One region of the Hymenobacter sp. GOD-10R genome, then DNA from elsewhere that is predicted to be linked to it. Evidence: riboswitches for the same ligand, from Rfam matches in the RefSeq annotation. Region 1 holds a riboswitch; each other region holds the start of a gene.
What was found. Region 1 has a riboswitch for S-adenosylmethionine ahead of SD425_RS11020 (cysteine synthase family protein). Riboswitches for the same ligand answer to the same signal wherever they lie in the genome.

Region 1 (4,176 bases):
AGCTAGGTTATCCAGCAAGTCGGCGCGGTGCAGGCCGGCCAGAACTGCCTCTGCATAAGGGAAGCTGTTAAGTGAATGAGCGACTGGGGTAGCAGTCGTGATGGTGTCGTTGGGAGCAATAAACAGCGACTCATTGGCCGCAAAAACTTCACTCAGAACCTGGTTCATGATGATTGACATAGCTTGGAAAGGGTAGGAGAGCAGCGACAAGTCACTAGCTTAGTAGCAACTTCTTGTAGCAGGAGGCATGGTAGCGCTCCGTAGTCTGCAATGCGTGAATGCGCTCAGCACAAGTAAGTTGTGCTGGGGTTTAAGTAGGCTAGACATGGCTAGCCCTAGGTCCGCTCAAGAGCGGTATCCAGCCTAGGTAAGAGGTAATCTTACGGAAGAAGGAATTTTGACTATACCAGGAAGGTAGTTGCCTAGATAATCTATAGAAAGTAGGGGTTTTGTGCTTTTCCTGTTTCTAGCTTGCCTTCTTGCGCTACTGATTGCTTGTTCACGTGTTGAATAGCTCTGTTCAAGCCACACCAAAGAAGCAAAGAGAGGCGGAATAGGATTTTTCCGCTAGTATATCGCGATGGATCTTCCACAGACAAGAACTTACCAAGCAAAAGGCATGATCGTAGCGGTCCTAACAAATCTTGTTAAGATGCAGGACGCCTCAGCAGAAAGCAGTTCTTCTGTGAGAGAATGATGGCAAAAAAGGAAAAGCGGGGGCAATCAGCCTCAACAACAACCCATACAACCAGCCATGCTCATACAGACAGCTGTTGCGGACATACCACAACAGCCACGTTGCGAAGCAACGAGCATAGAAGATTGAGTGCAGAGTTGTTGGGAGTGATCCACGGCAACTTGTTTTTATATGGTCAGGATTTGGCACCGTTCCGGGTATTCCGGGGGTTGTCGGCGTATCGTCGAGCCTGTCTCTCCACGCCTCTGTATAAAAACCATCCTTCAACGAGAAGGGATTGATTGCGCCAAAGGTAAACTAGTAAGATTGAGGATTGCAAATAATTTTTTATAAAAATGTCAACCCAATGATGAGTAGGAATACACGACAGCGTGTTCGGCACCTGCGCCATTTGCGCCATACCATACCTAAGAAACGGCTTTTCTAATTAGTAGGGTTATAGCGCTAGCTGTAACCCTACAGGTCGTTCTACGCCGAACGTGCCGTGGCGCATTCCTACAAGCTGTTCAAGATCAGGACTTAAGAAAATAACATAATCTTGGCAAAAAGCTGCTTTTTTCGACGCTAGGCCTTGCATACTGTTTTTCGCCCTCTATATTTGCGATGCGCTCCTTCACCGGAGCACTTATCAAGAAAGGCGGAGGGACAGGCCCTATGAAGCCTTAGCAACCAGTAGGAATACCAGGTGCTAAATCCTGTTCTAAGTCGGCTGTGGCCAGCTTAGGAGAAGATAAGTTATAAGATGCTCATCACGCGGTGCTGCTCTTCTGACTTATCGGAAGGGCTTTTTTTATGCTCTTGCGGTAAGCTTTCTTGATCAAGTGCATACGGGAAAAGGGAGGCGTTTGTCAAACGTGTAAACCCCTCGTATTCCGCTGCTATGTCTGTTGCTACTTGCTCTCCCCGTTCCGTATCTTCTTCGTTCCTGACTGGTGCTCGTGCTGCTCGGCGCCCAACTGCTGTACATTTCAAAGTGCCGCAAGTAGCTAGCCTAGAAAACTATGCGACTTCGCTATCGAAAAACGGCTGTTGTCTTTCGCCGGAGCTGGAAGAAAAATTCAACCACCTCTGGCACCTCGTTGGCAACACGCCTATGCTGGAGCTGCATTATCGCTACCAAGGCCAGCCGGGCCGCATTTTCGTGAAGTGCGAGCACTACAACCTGACGGGCAGCCTCAAGGACCGCATGGCTCTGTACATTCTGCAAGAGGCGTACAAAAACGGTGAAATTAAGCCCGGCGACACGATTGTGGAGGCCACCAGCGGCAACACTGGCATTGCCTTCGCCGCCATCGGCAGAGCGCTGGGCCACCCCGTACGCATCATCATGCCCGACTGGCTGAGCGCTGAGCGGGTGAACATCATCAAGAGCCTAGGTGCCGAGATTACGCTGATTAGCAAAGTGCAGGGTGGTTTCTTGGGTAGCATTGCGTTGGCCGAAGAAATTGCTGCTTCCCGCTCCGATATATTTCTTCCCCGGCAGTTTGAGAACAGCTTCAATGCGAAAGCACACGCCAAAACTACCGGCGTGGAAATCTGCGCGCAACTGAAGCGGCTAGGTCGCGTACCCGATGCGTTCATTGCTGGCGTGGGCACGGGCGGTACGGTGATGGGGGTGGGCAGCTACCTGCGCAGCCAAAATTCAAATGTGCGTATCCACCCCCTAGAGCCAGCCGAGTCGCCGACGCTAACTACCGGCTACAAAGTAGGTTCGCACCGTATTCAGGGCATTTCGGACGAGTTCATTCCCGCCATTGTGAAGCTCGCTGAACTCAACGAGGTGGTGCAGGCAAATGATGGCGATGCTATTCTAGTGGCGCAAAAGCTAGCTACCGAGCTAGGCCTAGCCGTCGGTATTTCATCAGGGGCAAACGTGATTGGTGCCATCCGGCAAGCAGCTATCCTCGGCCCCGATGCTACTGTGGTAACGCTATTGTGCGACAGCAACAAGAAGTATCTCAGCACCGATCTGCTCAAGGAAGAGCCGGTGCGCGCAGGTTACTTGGCTCCCGAACTGGAGTTCACCCACTATCAACCCATTAGCCGGCTGAGTTTTCCGGTGTAGCGGGGCTAGCTTTCGCAAGAAGCCTTCTTTTAAACGTCATGCTTTGCTCCGGCTCAGCATGACGTTCTTTTTTGCCTGATTACTGCTTAGCATCTAAATGCTTGCGTAGATAATAATGCGTTTTAGATTTCGGCAGCGTTGTAGATAAACCTAAAACTGGAGTAGAAGAACCTAGGTTATTTTACCATCAGCGTCCGCACATTGCCAGTTTTTTTGTCCACTTCGAAAGCAGCGCGGTTGGGCATGCGGCCTGCCCAGTCGGTGCGGGGTACCAGCACTTGCCATTGCGTATCGATATCGACGACACTTGCCGAATCGACCACGTAGAGGTTTGCGTTGGGTTGAGCTTTCACGTAGCGCGCTATGGCTGCACGAGCCGCGGCTTCCGTGAGCGCTGCTGTTTCCGTTGGTGCCGCCGCTTGGGCTGGCATCGTGGCTTCCGCAGGCGTCGCCGCTTGGGGCGCATCAGCGGTAACCGGTTTTGCTTGTTGACAGCTCATAAGTACAGCCACTATACCCCCTAGAAAGTAGCGCGTTGGCAACGTGTAAAAAGCTGGCGTACGCAGGGGAGAAGCTAAAAATTTCATAAAAAGGACTGGCAATGAGTCGGTTGGTGAAGTACGGCGCTATCGGCGCGGCCACAAGATACAGCTTCCGCAGTAGTCGTCTTTTCAGCAAGAGGCATGCGGAAGCTAGGATAGTTAGCCTTCTGCCTTCCACCGCAACAAAAGTCTTCAGCCGTGCCGCGCTACGCCTGCCGCAGTAATAGGCGCAACGAGAGGACGCCCAGCAACAGAATAGCCGCCGCGAAACACCCGACTACTACAGCCCACAGGCTGCGAGGCACCGTCGACTTGGGAGCCGGCCGCAGCAAAAGCAGTGGTAATACCACCGGAGCTAGGGTTTGGGGGATGGTAGCGCCCGCTAGCAACTCGCACACGCCCACCGCGCAGGCCAACAGCGTCCCGGCGCCCAGTGCAAGCTGTTGCCAGAAGGGAAGAACCGGCATCGAAAACGGTTGCCACTGGTTCGGGTCGGTGGGAGCGATACGGCGGGCTGTTTTGGGGCGGGCGCCGCGGCGGTTGAACTCACTCAGCCGTCGGTTGACGTCTTTGCGGAGCCGAATCAGGGTAAACACCGCCACCACTACCACCAGGAACGTCGAGACGGCAAAGACAATCAGCAGCGGAACCAAGTGTTCTTGCTGGCCAGGAACGGCCGCCATAAGTAGAACCGAAGAAAACGCGGGCAGACTGAGATTCATCACGTGGAAAATACGCTTTTAAGGCGTTAGTCGTATGGTGTCAAGCAAAGAGGCATTCGCGCAGAAGCAGCATGCCTACCGTAAGAACGTTGGCTGGTCGCATTCTATTCTGTAACCACTCGCGCGTAACTACGTGCGCTAATTTCCTCT
Region 2 (4,176 bases), 2.5 Mb from region 1:
ATAGTCGATGTAGCCCTTATCATCGCCGCCGTAGAAGGTAGCTTGATCGGGGGCGTTCAGGGCCGCTCCTTGCTGGAAGCGCTCTACTAGGTCAGGGTTCGAGATGAACGGCACACCGAAGGCAATGATGTCTGCTTCGTTGTTTTCCAGAGCAGCCTCAGCAGTTTCTTGGGTGTAGCCGCCGTTCAGGATAAACGGACCGTTGAAGATTTTACGCAGCGTTGGGGCTACTTTCTCCTGGCCGGGCTGGGCCGCCATTGGGTGACCAGGCAGCGCCTCAATCACGTGCAGGTAAGCGAGGTTGAACTGGTTGAGTTGCTCCACCACGTAGCTGAACGTACCTAGACGGTCGGTGTCGTTGATGCCACCCATCACGCCCGTTGGCGACAGACGAATACCGGTGCGGTCCGCGCCGAGCACGTCCGATACGGCTTTCACCACTTCGAGGGCAAAACGGGCGCGGTTCTCTACGCTTCCGCCGTACTCGTCGGTGCGCTGGTTGGAGCCGTCTTGGATGAACTGGTCGATTAGGTAGCCGTTGGCGCCGTGGATTTCAGCACCATCAAAACCAGCTTTCTTGGCATTTTCAGCAGCTTTGCGGAAGTCTTCCACAACGGCTTTCACTTCTTGTGTTTCCAGCGCGCGCGGAGTCGGAATTTCTTCTTGGCCGTTGAGCGTGAAGGCTTTTACGCCTGTTGGCTGCACAGCTGAAGGGGCTACGGGTAGCTCGCCATTGTGGAAGAATGGGTGCGAAATGCGGCCCACGTGCCACAGCTGAATGAAGATACGACCACCAGCAGCGTGCACGGCATCGGTTACTTTCTTCCAGCCAGCTACTTGCTCCTCCGAGTAGATGCCCGGCGTGAAGATGTAGCCCACTGCCTGCTGCGAAACCTGCGAGCCTTCGGTAATGATCAGGCCGGCTGAGGCGCGCTGCTCGTAGTATTTTACCGTCGAGTCGGTGGGTACGTTGCCTTCGTTGTTAGCGCGGCTCCGCGTCATGGGGGCCATGGCAAAGCGGTTGGGCAACGTAAGAGCGCCCATCGTGAAGGGCGTGAAAAGCTTGGTTGATTGTGTCATACAGTGTAGTGGAAGCAGATGCGTCAGTTAATCACTGCTTTCTGACTGCCAAGAACCATGTAGCTACACGAATGTTTTAAATAATTTTTGGCCTCCATCATCGCTAGTCTGCACGCAGGTGGGCTAGGTGACTCCCTTAAAAGCGGTGAGCCTATAAAAGGTTGGCTTTTTACGTGAAAGTTGAACAGTGAGCTCAACAAACCGTAAGCCTTCTTCAGTCACTAAGCGTACCTCACTCACCCACTTACTAATTCCTACCGATCATGGCTGAGAAAAAAGCATCCGCCTCGAAGAAAGAAAAAGATCCGTGCTGGAAAGGTTATGAACAAGAAGGCACCAAGAAGAAGGAAGGCAAAACCGTCCCTAATTGTGTCAAAAAGGACTAGACAGCCTAAAAAGCTAGCTTACCCTTTTACCTTGTTAGGGAGCCCCGCTACGGTTGTGTTGTTCAACGCAACCGTAGCGGGGCTCTCTGCTGTGCAGTTGCATGCGTAATAAAGTCCTTGCTGTGCCAAGACGACATGGAGCCTGGACATTGCAGCTAACGTTAAAATAACGCAGTAGAGCGCTGGTAAAAACACCCGCTACGGCTTACTTGGATGCAGCACTAAGCTCCTGTTTCATGCTGCATTTACTTTTCCACACTTCTAACGTATCTTTGCCTTGATACTTATCCAGAAAGACTGAGGGACTGGGCCCTGCGACGTCTTGGCAACCTGAGTGAAACAAGGTGCCAACTCCCATTCGGCAAAAAAAATGGACCGAAGAAGATAAGTACGGAACCTGCACCCGCAGTTTTCTCTTTCTGGATAGGCTCGACCAGTACGCCGACTTTCAGAAGGAGAACCATGAAAATAGCCTGTCCCGACTCCCCGCTTTACGACATCCTCCAACAGCGCATCCTCGTGCTCGACGGCGCGATGGGTACTATGATTCAGCGCTATCCGCTGACGGAGGAAGATTTTCGGGGCACCCGCTTCGCGGATCATCCCAAGCCGCTACGCGGTAACAACGACCTACTAAGCCTCACCCAGCCCGACATTATCCGCAGTATTCACGCAGAATACTTTGCGGCCGGCGCCGATATGGTGGAGACGAACACATTCAGTGGCACGACCATCGCTCAGGCTGACTATGCACTGGAACACGTTGTGTATGAGCTTAATTATGAGTCGGCTCGCTTGGCTCGTGATGCCGCCGACGAGTACACCGCTAAGAACCCAAGTAAACCTAGGTTCGTGGCTGGTGCTATTGGCCCAACGAACCGTACGGCTTCTCTCTCGCCCGACGTAAACCGGCCTGGTTTCCGCGCCATCACCTTCGATGAGCTAGCCACTGCTTACCACGAGCAAGTGCGCGGCCTGATTGATGGCGGCGTCGATGCCTTGCTGATCGAGACGATCTTCGATACGCTCAACGCCAAGGCGGCACTGTTTGCGGTGCAGAAGTTCTTCGATGAAGGCGGCCGTGTAGTGCCCATCATGATTTCCGGTACTATCACGGATGCCTCCGGTCGTACACTCTCGGGTCAGACGGTAGAGGCTTTCTGGAACTCTATCAGCCACTTACCGCTGCTGAGTGTGGGCCTAAACTGTGCCCTAGGTGCCGCCCAGCTTAAGCAGTATGTACAGGAGCTCAGTCGCATTTCGGACGTGCACATTTCGGCTTACCCAAATGCTGGTCTGCCAAACGCTTTTGGCGGCTACGACGAATCTGCGCAGGAATTTGCCGACGTGGTGGAGAACTACTTACAAGATGGCATTATAACCGTCATTGGGGGCTGCTGCGGCACTACGCCTCAGCACATCGGCGAGCTAGCCCGCCTAGTAGATCAGTACAAACCTAGGCCGCTGCCCGAAATACCCGCGGTTACGCGCCTGAGCGGTTTGGAGCCCTTCGGGTTTGATGATAACAGCCTGTTTGTGAACGTAGGCGAACGGTGCAACGTAACCGGCTCGCGCGCTTTCGCCCGCCTTATCCGCACAGGTGCTTACGAAGAAGCTCTGGCTGTAGCGCGCGCCCAAGTGGAAGGCGGCGCACAGGTTATTGATGTTAACATGGACGAAGGCATGCTTGATTCGGAGCAGGCCATGACGACCTTCCTCAACCTGATTGCCTCCGAGCCCGATATTGCCCGCGTGCCCCTCATGATCGACTCCTCGAAGTGGAGCGTACTGGAAGCTGGCTTAAAGTGCGTGCAAGGCAAGAGCATCGTAAACTCGATTTCGCTCAAAGAAGGCGAAGAGATGTTCAAGGAGCGGGCCCGCACTGTGCGCCAATACGGTGCTGCCGTGGTAGTAATGGCCTTCGACGAAGACGGTCAGGCGGACAGCTACGAGCGCCGCATCGAAATCTGTAAGCGTAGCTATGACATCTTGGTGAACGAGGTCGGCTTCCCAGCCACCGACATCATCTTCGACCCCAACATCTTGACCGTTGGCACTGGCATTGAAGAGCACCGCAACTATGCGGTTGACTTCATTAATGCCGTACGCTGGATCAAGGAGAACCTGCCCGGTGCCCGCACCAGCGGTGGCGTGAGCAACGTCAGCTTCTCGTATCGCGGCAACGACGTTGTGCGGGAGGCCATGCACTCAGCTTTCCTGTACCACGCCATCCGCGCTGGTCTCGACATGGGCATTGTAAACCCCAGTCAGCTAGCTGTGTACGATGACGTACCGAAGGACTTGCTGGAGCTTTGCGAAGACGTGCTGCTCAACCGCCGCGACGATGCCACCGAGCGCCTCGTGAACTTTGCCGATACCGTTAAGCAGAAGGATAAAGCCGTCGTTGTAGCTGACGAATGGCGCAGCCTACCCGTAGCCGAGCGCTTGAAGCACGCGCTGGTGAAAGGCATTACCGAATTCATCGACGAAGACACAGAAGAGGTACGCCAGCAGGTTGGCCGCCCCCTCGACGTGATTGAAGGACCGCTAATGGCCGGCATGAACGTGGTCGGCGACTTGTTTGGCGCGGGCAAGATGTTCCTGCCGCAAGTCGTAAAGTCAGCGCGGGTGATGAAGAAAGCCGTGGCTTATCTAGAACCGTATCTGCAAGCCGAAAAAGAAGGCACGGAGCGCCAGACCGCCGGTAAGA
Region 3 (4,176 bases), 2.0 Mb from region 1:
ATTATTCTGGGCCGCATTGAGCGTTCCGTAGGTGTGGTAAGCAACCTGCACAGCTGATAGCGTGGCCCCGCTTTCGAGCTGTAAAGGTGTAGGAAGATTAAAAAGCTGGCTCTCGGTCATTCATCACAAAAACAAAAAAGCTTTTCAATAGTCCAGGTTGAACCGAAACGCTGGCAGATTGTTAACCCACCCCTGAATTGACTTTCGCCAGCGTTGGTTCAACCTGAAACTACTGAAGGATAGCTAGGTTTGGTCCCTCTCAAAAAACCAACTTTACTACCCGCAAACGGCAGCCAAGTGGAAAGACGGGCGCGCACCTCTAAGGCAGCGCGCCCTCCTATGTCTCCTCTTTAGACTTCCAGCGGCTGCGCGTGTTCTACTTCAGGCTGCAACAGAGCGCTTTCTGACTCGTCGGGCGTAGCAGCGTTGGCTACGGCATCGAAAGCGGCCGATAAGTCAGCCTTGATGTCTTCGAAGTGCTCGATACCTACCGACAAGCGTAGGAGGGTGGGCGTTACGCCAGCAGCGTGCTGCTCTTCCTCCGATAGCTGTTGGTGCGTAGTAGCCGAAGGCTGAATGATCAGCGTCTTAGCATCACCTACATTTGCTAGGTGGCTCACCAGCTTCAAATTATCAATGAATTGCGTTGCGGTATCCTTGCTGCCTCTGATGCTGAAGGTCAATACGCCACCGGCACCTTTGGGCAGATACTTTTGCGCCATATTGTAATAAGGGCTGCTTTGCAAGCCGGCGTAGTTTACGCTTTCTACCTGTGGGTGCTGCTCCAGCCAAGTAGCAATTTTCAGGGCATTCTCCACCGTGCGCTCTACGCGGAGCGACAGGGTTTCGAGGCCAATCAGCAACTGCCAAGAGTTGAAGGGACTGATCGAAGGACCTAGGTCACGCAGACCTTCTACCCGGGCCCGAATGATAAAGGCGATGTTGCCGAAGGGGCCATTCTTGCCAAATACGTCGTTGAATACAAGGCCATGGTAGCCTTCGCTCGGCTCCGTAAACTGCGGGAATTTGCCATTACCGAAGTCGTACTTACCGCCATCCACAATCACCCCGCCGATGCTGGTACCGTGACCACCGATCCACTTAGTCGCCGATTCTACAACGATGTGCGCGCCATGCTCCAGGGGACGGAACAAATAGCCACCCGCGCCAAAGGTATTATCAACTACTAGCGGCAGGTCATGCTTTTCGGCAATAGCTGCAATCTTCTCGAAATCTGGAACGCTGAAGCTAGGGTTGCCGATGGTTTCTAGATAAATAGCCTTGGTATTCTCGTCAATTAGCGCCTCAAAGCTCTCAGGCTTATCGCCGTCAGCGAAGCGAGCCTCAACACCTAAGCGCTTGAACGCTACCTTGAACTGGTTGTAAGTACCACCGTACAGGAAAGATGTGCTCACGAAATTGTCGCCAGCTTGCAGAATGTTGTTCAGAGCAATGAACTGCGCCGCTTGACCGGAGCTTACTGCTAACGCAGCTACACCACCCTCCAGCGCGGCTATACGCTGCTCAAACACGTCTGTTGTGGGGTTCATCAGACGGGTGTAGATGTTGCCAAACTCTTTCAGGGCGAAGAGGTTAGCACCATGCTCGGCATTCTTGAATACGTACGAAGTAGTTTGATACAAGGGTACAGCACGAGCACCAGTAGTAGGATCGGGCTGCTGACCAGCGTGAAGTTGAAGGGTCTCGAAGTGGAGGTTTTGCGTTGACATGATTGAGAGAAGTATTGAAGAGGAGGTTTTTGAAGACAATTAGAAAAGTGCAACTCAGAGTGCACAAATGCCCCGCTGTGGGCTGCTCCAAAGCCAAAACAAGCGTTGGCGGAGCAGAGTGACCTAAGTAGCCGCGCGCAGAAGGCGTTAGCAGCAATACAGTTAGGGGAGAAGCGGGGGAAAGCTAGGGCGTAGCCTAGCTACAACACGCGCCACAAGTGCGCATTCGCATTCGCATGACTGCTGGGCTAGAAAGCAAAGCGCAGGAGCAGTCGGTGGCCGAAGCCAGAGCGTACAGGTTCATCGGCGAGCCGGGGCATACGTTAGCAGCGGCGGCAGATGATGGGTAGTAAGTGGTAAGCGAGGAGTTTTTCATGGTACTCAACTTATATTTCCCACTTTAATTTTGAGTGGGCAGGAATTGGCACCTTTCGATGATCGATGGTTGCCAGCGGGTCTTCGAGCCTAATCTCTCGCCGCTTCTGTATAAATCTTAAGAAAACTACTCCGTCTCTAACGGAGGAGTACCTGTTTGGTGAAGGCAAATGTACAGCTGGTTTTCAATAATGCAAGCGAACGAGAAAAAAATGTTGATTTTTTCTCGGCGATATGCTTAGTTGGAAATCAGCAGAAATAGCTTGGGTCAACAAAAAAAGACGCCGCACCAAAATGGTACGGCGTCTTTCTACCTTTTTGCGCAAAAAAGGCATGAACTAGAGTTGGGGGAGTGTAAGCACTTGGCCTACCTCGATATGATCAGGGTTAGCGCCGATGATAGCCTTGTTCGCATCATAAATCTGATGCCATTTGCTAGCGTCGCCGTAATGGTTTTTAGCAATTTTCGAGAGAGAATCGCCGCTTACAATAGTGTAAGAGGTGCCTTGAGCGGCGGTAGTCGTAGCTGGTTGAGCCGCGTTGCCGAAGAAATCTGTGGCGCCGGCTGCAGGCTTCTCAGCTGGCTGAACTGGCTTCTCTTCGCCTTTGTTCAAAAAATCAAATAGTCCCATGGTGTAGGCCGGTTTAGGGTAAGGGGAAAGGCAGCTGGACTGTAATAGAGCCAGTTATAGCCTTGTTGGGGAATATTACGCGAGCCTAGCAATTAAGTTGCTGCAAGATAAACGGCTGAGGACCATCATTAACCCTAGGCGGTCTTCATCGTATGAAGCCCATCTGCGTAGCTGTTTGCAACTGGCAGTTGCGTGTCATTTGTACCCTTTTCTCTCTCCCTAACTTTATCCCCTAATCCGCATGAAAACCATGTCATCTCCCTTGCGCTACTTAGCTAGCCTGCTGATGCTCGTATCGCTGTTTACTTTTAGCTGTAAGCAGGAAAACAAAGTAGGCGAAACCAACCTGCTCTACGGTACTGAAAGCAAAGTTTGGAAAACCGACAAGGAAACGAATGCCACTGGCGAAAAGGTGGATCAAACCAGCGCCGATAAGAAGACAGAGCTGCGTTTCTACGCCAACGGCAACTTCAACATGACCTCGCCTGCGCAGTCGATGCAAGGCAAGTACACCTTCGACCAGGCTGGTAAGAAAATCACGCTGACTCCTGATGGTGCACCGAACTCACTGGCTTTCGACGTGGTAAACCTAACCAAAGACGAAATCACGCTGAAAGCTCCTGACGGTTCGCAAATGATGCTCGAAGCCGACTAAGCTAGCGCCGCACCGCCAAATTTTGAACAACAGCAAAAAAGCCTTCTTGCAGCATGCAGGAAGGCTTTTTTGTGCTCATGGCTGTGGCTGAGCTAGCCTAGGTAATTACCGCTTCAGCTCAAACGATGCCGATTTAGGCCAGTTGAATTAAAACCTACCTAGCCCTCGACAACGGCATGAAGCGCGAAGATTCGGTGCAGGACATCGGCAAGCTGCTCGACTGGATTGCCACCCAGCCAGACCTCGACCCTAGCCGCGTGGCCGTGTATGGCGGCAGCTATGGCGGCTACATGGTGCTGGCCTGTATGACGCATTTCAACGACCGGCTCCGCGCCGGCATCGATGTCGTAGGCATTTCCAACTTCGTCACTTTTTGCAAAACACGTCGCCCTACCGCCAAGACTTGCGCCGGGCCGAGTACGGCGATGAACGCCAGCCTGCCATGCGCGCCTTCTTCGAGAAAACGGCTCCGCTCAACAACGTGCAGAAGATTACCAAGCCCATGATGATCGTGCAAGGTCACAACGACCCGCGCGTGCCCTACACCGAAGCCGAGCAGATGCTAGCTGCCCTCAAGAAAAATGGCAACGATGCTTGGTTCATGATGGCCAAAGATGAAGGCCACGGCTTCCGCAAAAAGAGCAACCGTGATTACCAATCGGCGGCTATGTCGGAATTCATTCAGCAATATGTGGTCAGCCCGCCGCTAAAGTAAGCTAGGTGCTGAGCTTCATACAAGAACGTCGTGCTACGACCAGCGCAGCACGACGTTCTTGTATGGATC
Region 4 (4,176 bases), 1.8 Mb from region 1:
GCTGCACGGCACCTTGGCTGCTGAGATTCTGGATGTGATGGTGGCTGCCATAGAGCGCAGGACGGATCAACTCGGTCATACCGGCGTCGAGGATAGCAAACTGCGTTTGCTGGCTGCGCTTCACGAACAGCACGCGGCTGATGAGCGTACCGCACTGCGCCACTACCGCGCGACCTAGCTCCATGTGCACCTTCTGGCCGGGGCGCCGCACCAAGTGCTGCTCGAAGGTCCGGAAGTAGGTTTCGAAGTCCGGGATAGGGTTCTTGTCAGGCGTTTGATAGTCGATGCCGAGGCCGCCGCCCACGTTGAGGTGGGGGAGGGAGTAGCCTTGATCTTGCAGCCAATCTTGCAGTTCGTTCAGCTTTTGGCTGAGTTCGCCAAACACACTCAGATTCGTAATCTGTGAACCGATATGCGCGTGCAGCCCAACCAGCTCAATGTTGGGCAACGAAGGCAGCTGAGCTACCACGCTCGGCAAGTCGGATAAGCTAATGCCAAACTTGTTGGCTTCCAGACCCGTCGTGATGTAATGATGGGTGTGTGCATCCACGTTAGGGTTCACGCGCAGTGCCACGCGGGCGCGCCGGTTCTGGGCACCAGCTAGCGCATCGAGCACCACCAGCTCCTCCACCGATTCTACGTTGAAGCACCAGATATCAGCGGCTAGGGCTAGGTTCAACTCCACATCCGATTTACCTACGCCAGCAAATACCACGTCTTGAGGCGCAAAGCCGGCGTCCAGCGCGCGTTGCACTTCGCCGCCGCTCACGCAGTCGGCGCCCAAGCCGTGCTGCCGGATACGCTCCAGCACGGGCAAGTTGACGTTCGCTTTTAGGGCGTAGTGCACGTGGAAGCCGCGGGGCTTAGCGGCTTGTTGCAAAGCCGTGAGGGTTTGCTCCAGCAGGGCTAGGTCGTAGAAATAGAAAGGAGTGGAGTGGGCGTGAAGTTCCGCCGGTAGCGTGAAGGACATTCGTGAAAAACAGCGTAAAAACCGCGCGAATGTACGGCGAGAACCTAGCTAAATTATAAATCTGCCGAGCTTACTGCGTAAAAACCTGTGGTGAAGCACGCAAGCAGTGTGTATATAAGTTATGATTATTAAGAAATGGCTATTACTTTTGCGTCCATTCAATCTTTCTGACAAAAGGATTGTTTTTATACAGAGGCGTGGAGAGACAGGCTCGACGAAACGCCGACAACCCCCGGAATACCGGAACGGTGCCAAGTCCTGATCATATAAAAACAACACAGCCGTGAAATTCTTGCTGAACCCCGCCGCCCACCCCACCACCTCTGCATCCGTACAGCATGGATGTTGTGGCACGTGCATGGTTGGGCTTATGCGAGGTTAAGAAGGTTTCGCGCATCTTTTCTCCTTTTTCTTGGTTTAACACGCTGGTAATGACCACAAAGGTCTTACGCAACGTACCGCAGTAGCCACTCAACGTAGGCTGAAGTTTGCGCCGATCCGTTGGTTCTACTGCAAAATCGGAGCTAGCCCTCCCAAATCCCTGAATTCTTCTGCTTATGCAACTACCATCTGAGGACCGGGTCAACGACCTGCGCCAAGAATTAGCCGGACGTAGTGCTGTTGAAATACTCACCTACGCCGCTTCTCTTTTTCCCGATAAAGCTGTTTTCTCAACTTCTTTCGGGATTGAAGATCAGATAATTAGTCATCTGATTTTTACGAATGATCTGCCGGTGAAAGTATTTACACTTGACACCGCGCGTAACTTCCAGGAAACTTACTCGACCTGGAACAAGACCCTGCTGAAGTACGAGAAGCCAATTGAAACATACTTCCCCGATCAGCAGAGCGTACAGGAGCTGATGCTCAAAAAAGGACCTAACAGCTTCTACGAAAGCGTAGAAAACCGCAAAGAGTGCTGCTACATCCGTAAAGTAGAGCCCTTGAATCGCGCACTAGCTGGTCAGCACCTGTGGTTTACGGGTATCCGCGCCGAGCAATCGGCCAACCGCCAGGGCATGCATAATGTAGAGTGGGACGAGGCGCACCAGCTTATCAAAGTGCACCCGCTGTTCGACTGGACGTGGGACCAATGCTGGGACTATGTGCGTGAGCATGGCATTCCGGTGAACCCGCTACACAAGCAAGGTTTCGTGAGCATTGGCTGCGCGCCCTGCACCCGCGCTATTCAGCCCGGCGAAGACTTCCGCGCCGGGCGCTGGTGGTGGGAAAACCAGTCGGCGAAGGAGTGCGGCCTGCATACCCACGGCACCCACGATGGGCCGGACCCGGTGGTGGAGCCTATTACGAGCACCACGCCTGCCCCGAGCAACTAACTCCTCTTGTTAATTCAATTTGCCAAGCTAGCCTTGGTTTACCTCTCAATGTCGTCGGCCTAGCTTCCTCACAGGAGTAGGGCCGATGCACAGGTTAAAGCAACAATTTGCATGAGTACCTCTCATTTAGATTACCTCGACCGCCTAGAAGCCGAAGCAATCCACATTATGCGGGAAGTAGCCGGGCAGTTTGAGCGCCCCGCACTGCTATTTTCGGGTGGCAAAGATTCTATTGTACTAACGCGTCTGGCTGAAAAGGCTTTCCGTCCGGGGCGCTTCCCGTTTCCCTTGGTTCACGTTGACACTGGGCATAACTTCCCAGAGGTGCTGGCTTACCGCGACGAGCTAGCTGCCCGCCTGGGCGAAAAGCTCATCGTGCGCAAAGTAGAAGACACCATCAAGCAGCGCGGTCTACGCGACGCGACCGGTAAATTTCCGAGTCGCAATCCCTTGCAGACGTACACGCTGCTCGATGTAATCGAAGAGTTTGAGTTCGATGCCTGCATCGGTGGGGCTCGCCGCGATGAGGAAAAAGCGCGCGCCAAAGAACGCATCTTCTCCGTGCGCGACGAGTTCGGCCAGTGGGACCCCAAGCGGCAGCGCCCCGAGCTATGGAACATCTATAACGGCAAAATTCAGAAGGGGGAAAACGTGCGCGTATTCCCCATTTCCAACTGGACCGAGCTAGATGTGTGGCGCTACATTCAGCGCGAGAATATTGCCTTGCCGAGCATCTACTTCGGCCACGAGCGCGCCTGTGTGGTGCTGCCGAGCGGCCAGCTGCTCGGGTTAAGCGAGCACCTGCAACTAGACGAAAACGACGAAATAGTAAAGCGCCAAGTACGCTACCGCACCGTGGGTGACTCGACTTGCACGGCTGCTGTAGAGAGCGACGCTAGCACCATCGACGATATTATTGAAGACCTGCTTCTGGCGAAAGTCAGCGAGCGGGGTGCTACCCGTCTCGATGATAACATCTCGGAAGCCGGGATGGAAGATCGTAAGCGTAACGGCTATTTCTAAAAATGTGATTTAGTGACTTCGTGAGCTAGCTATCATGCTCACGGAGTCGACTACTCGCTAAATCAATAGACCACCAAATGGATTTACTTCGTTTTATTACTTGCGGCAGCGTTGACGACGGCAAAAGTACGCTCATCGGGCGCCTGCTATATGACAGTGATTCAGTGTCACTGGATATCCTAGCGGCGCTTGAAAACAAGCCAACCGTGCACGGCACCGTAGACCTAGCCCTGCTCACCGACGGTCTGCGCGCCGAGCGCGAACAAGGCATCACCATCGATGTGGCGTACAAGTACTTCACCACGCCGCGCCGTAAGTTTATCATTACCGACGCGCCCGGCCACGTGCAGTACACCCGCAACATGGTGACGGGCGCTTCAAACGCCGACCTAGCCATCGTGCTGGTCGATGCGCGCCTGGGCGTGATTGAGCAAACGCGTCGTCACTCGATGGTAGCGGCTCTACTTGGCATCCGGCACTTCGTGCTGGCCGTGAACAAGATGGATTTGGTTGGGCACAGCCAGGAAGTGTTCGATAAGATTGTAGCCGATTACGCTGAGGTTACCAAGCAGCTCCGCTTGTCTGATATAAAGGCTATTCCGATCAGCGCCCTACACGGCGACAACATTGTGGAGCGTTCGGCCTTCCTGACGTGGTACAACGGACCTAGCTTGCTGGAGTACCTCGAAAGCGTACCGACCACCCAAGAGGCCGACGTACAAGAGTCGCGCTTCCAGGTGCAGTATGTTATTCGTCCTCAGACGGATGAACTGCCTGATTACCGCGGCTACGCTGGCCGGATTCAGAGCGGCTCGTACCGCAAAGGAGACAAGGTGACGGTGCTGC

Region 2: linked by a shared signal. The riboswitch ahead of metH (methionine synthase) and the one ahead of SD425_RS11020 (cysteine synthase family protein) in region 1 are both predicted to bind S-adenosylmethionine.
Region 3: linked by a shared signal. The riboswitch ahead of SD425_RS03095 (O-acetylhomoserine aminocarboxypropyltransferase/cysteine synthase) and the one ahead of SD425_RS11020 (cysteine synthase family protein) in region 1 are both predicted to bind S-adenosylmethionine.
Region 4: linked by a shared signal. The riboswitch ahead of SD425_RS18185 (phosphoadenylyl-sulfate reductase) and the one ahead of SD425_RS11020 (cysteine synthase family protein) in region 1 are both predicted to bind S-adenosylmethionine.

Annotation. Positions count from the first base shown of each region.
Region 1 is NZ_CP141184.1:2,741,880-2,746,055, forward strand. It holds gene SD425_RS11015 (hypothetical protein) at 1-180, opposite strand, end outside; SAM riboswitch class I at 862-953, opposite strand; SAM riboswitch class I at 1,320-1,434, shown strand; gene SD425_RS11020 (cysteine synthase family protein) at 1,578-2,762, shown strand; gene SD425_RS11025 (hypothetical protein) at 2,939-3,262, opposite strand; gene SD425_RS11030 (hypothetical protein) at 3,511-3,987, opposite strand.
Region 2 is NZ_CP141184.1:230,585-234,760, reverse strand. It holds gene SD425_RS00970 (alkene reductase) at 1-1,080, opposite strand, end outside; gene SD425_RS00965 (hypothetical protein) at 1,344-1,466, shown strand; SAM riboswitch class I at 1,748-1,857, shown strand; gene metH (methionine synthase) at 1,929-4,176, shown strand, end outside.
Region 3 is NZ_CP141184.1:752,185-756,360, forward strand. It holds gene metX (homoserine O-acetyltransferase MetX) at 1-120, opposite strand, end outside; gene SD425_RS03095 (O-acetylhomoserine aminocarboxypropyltransferase/cysteine synthase) at 351-1,730, opposite strand; gene SD425_RS03100 (hypothetical protein) at 1,949-2,080, shown strand; SAM riboswitch class I at 2,114-2,223, opposite strand; gene SD425_RS03105 (LysM peptidoglycan-binding domain-containing protein) at 2,444-2,737, opposite strand; gene SD425_RS03110 (hypothetical protein) at 2,979-3,392, shown strand; partial or broken gene SD425_RS29975 (alpha/beta hydrolase family protein) at 3,569-3,715, shown strand; gene SD425_RS03115 (alpha/beta hydrolase family protein) at 3,766-4,107, shown strand.
Region 4 is NZ_CP141184.1:4,574,056-4,578,231, reverse strand. It holds gene lysA (diaminopimelate decarboxylase) at 1-970, opposite strand, end outside; SAM riboswitch class I at 1,153-1,243, shown strand; gene SD425_RS18185 (phosphoadenylyl-sulfate reductase) at 1,528-2,307, shown strand; gene cysD (sulfate adenylyltransferase subunit CysD) at 2,419-3,330, shown strand; gene SD425_RS18175 (sulfate adenylyltransferase subunit 1) at 3,408-4,176, shown strand, end outside.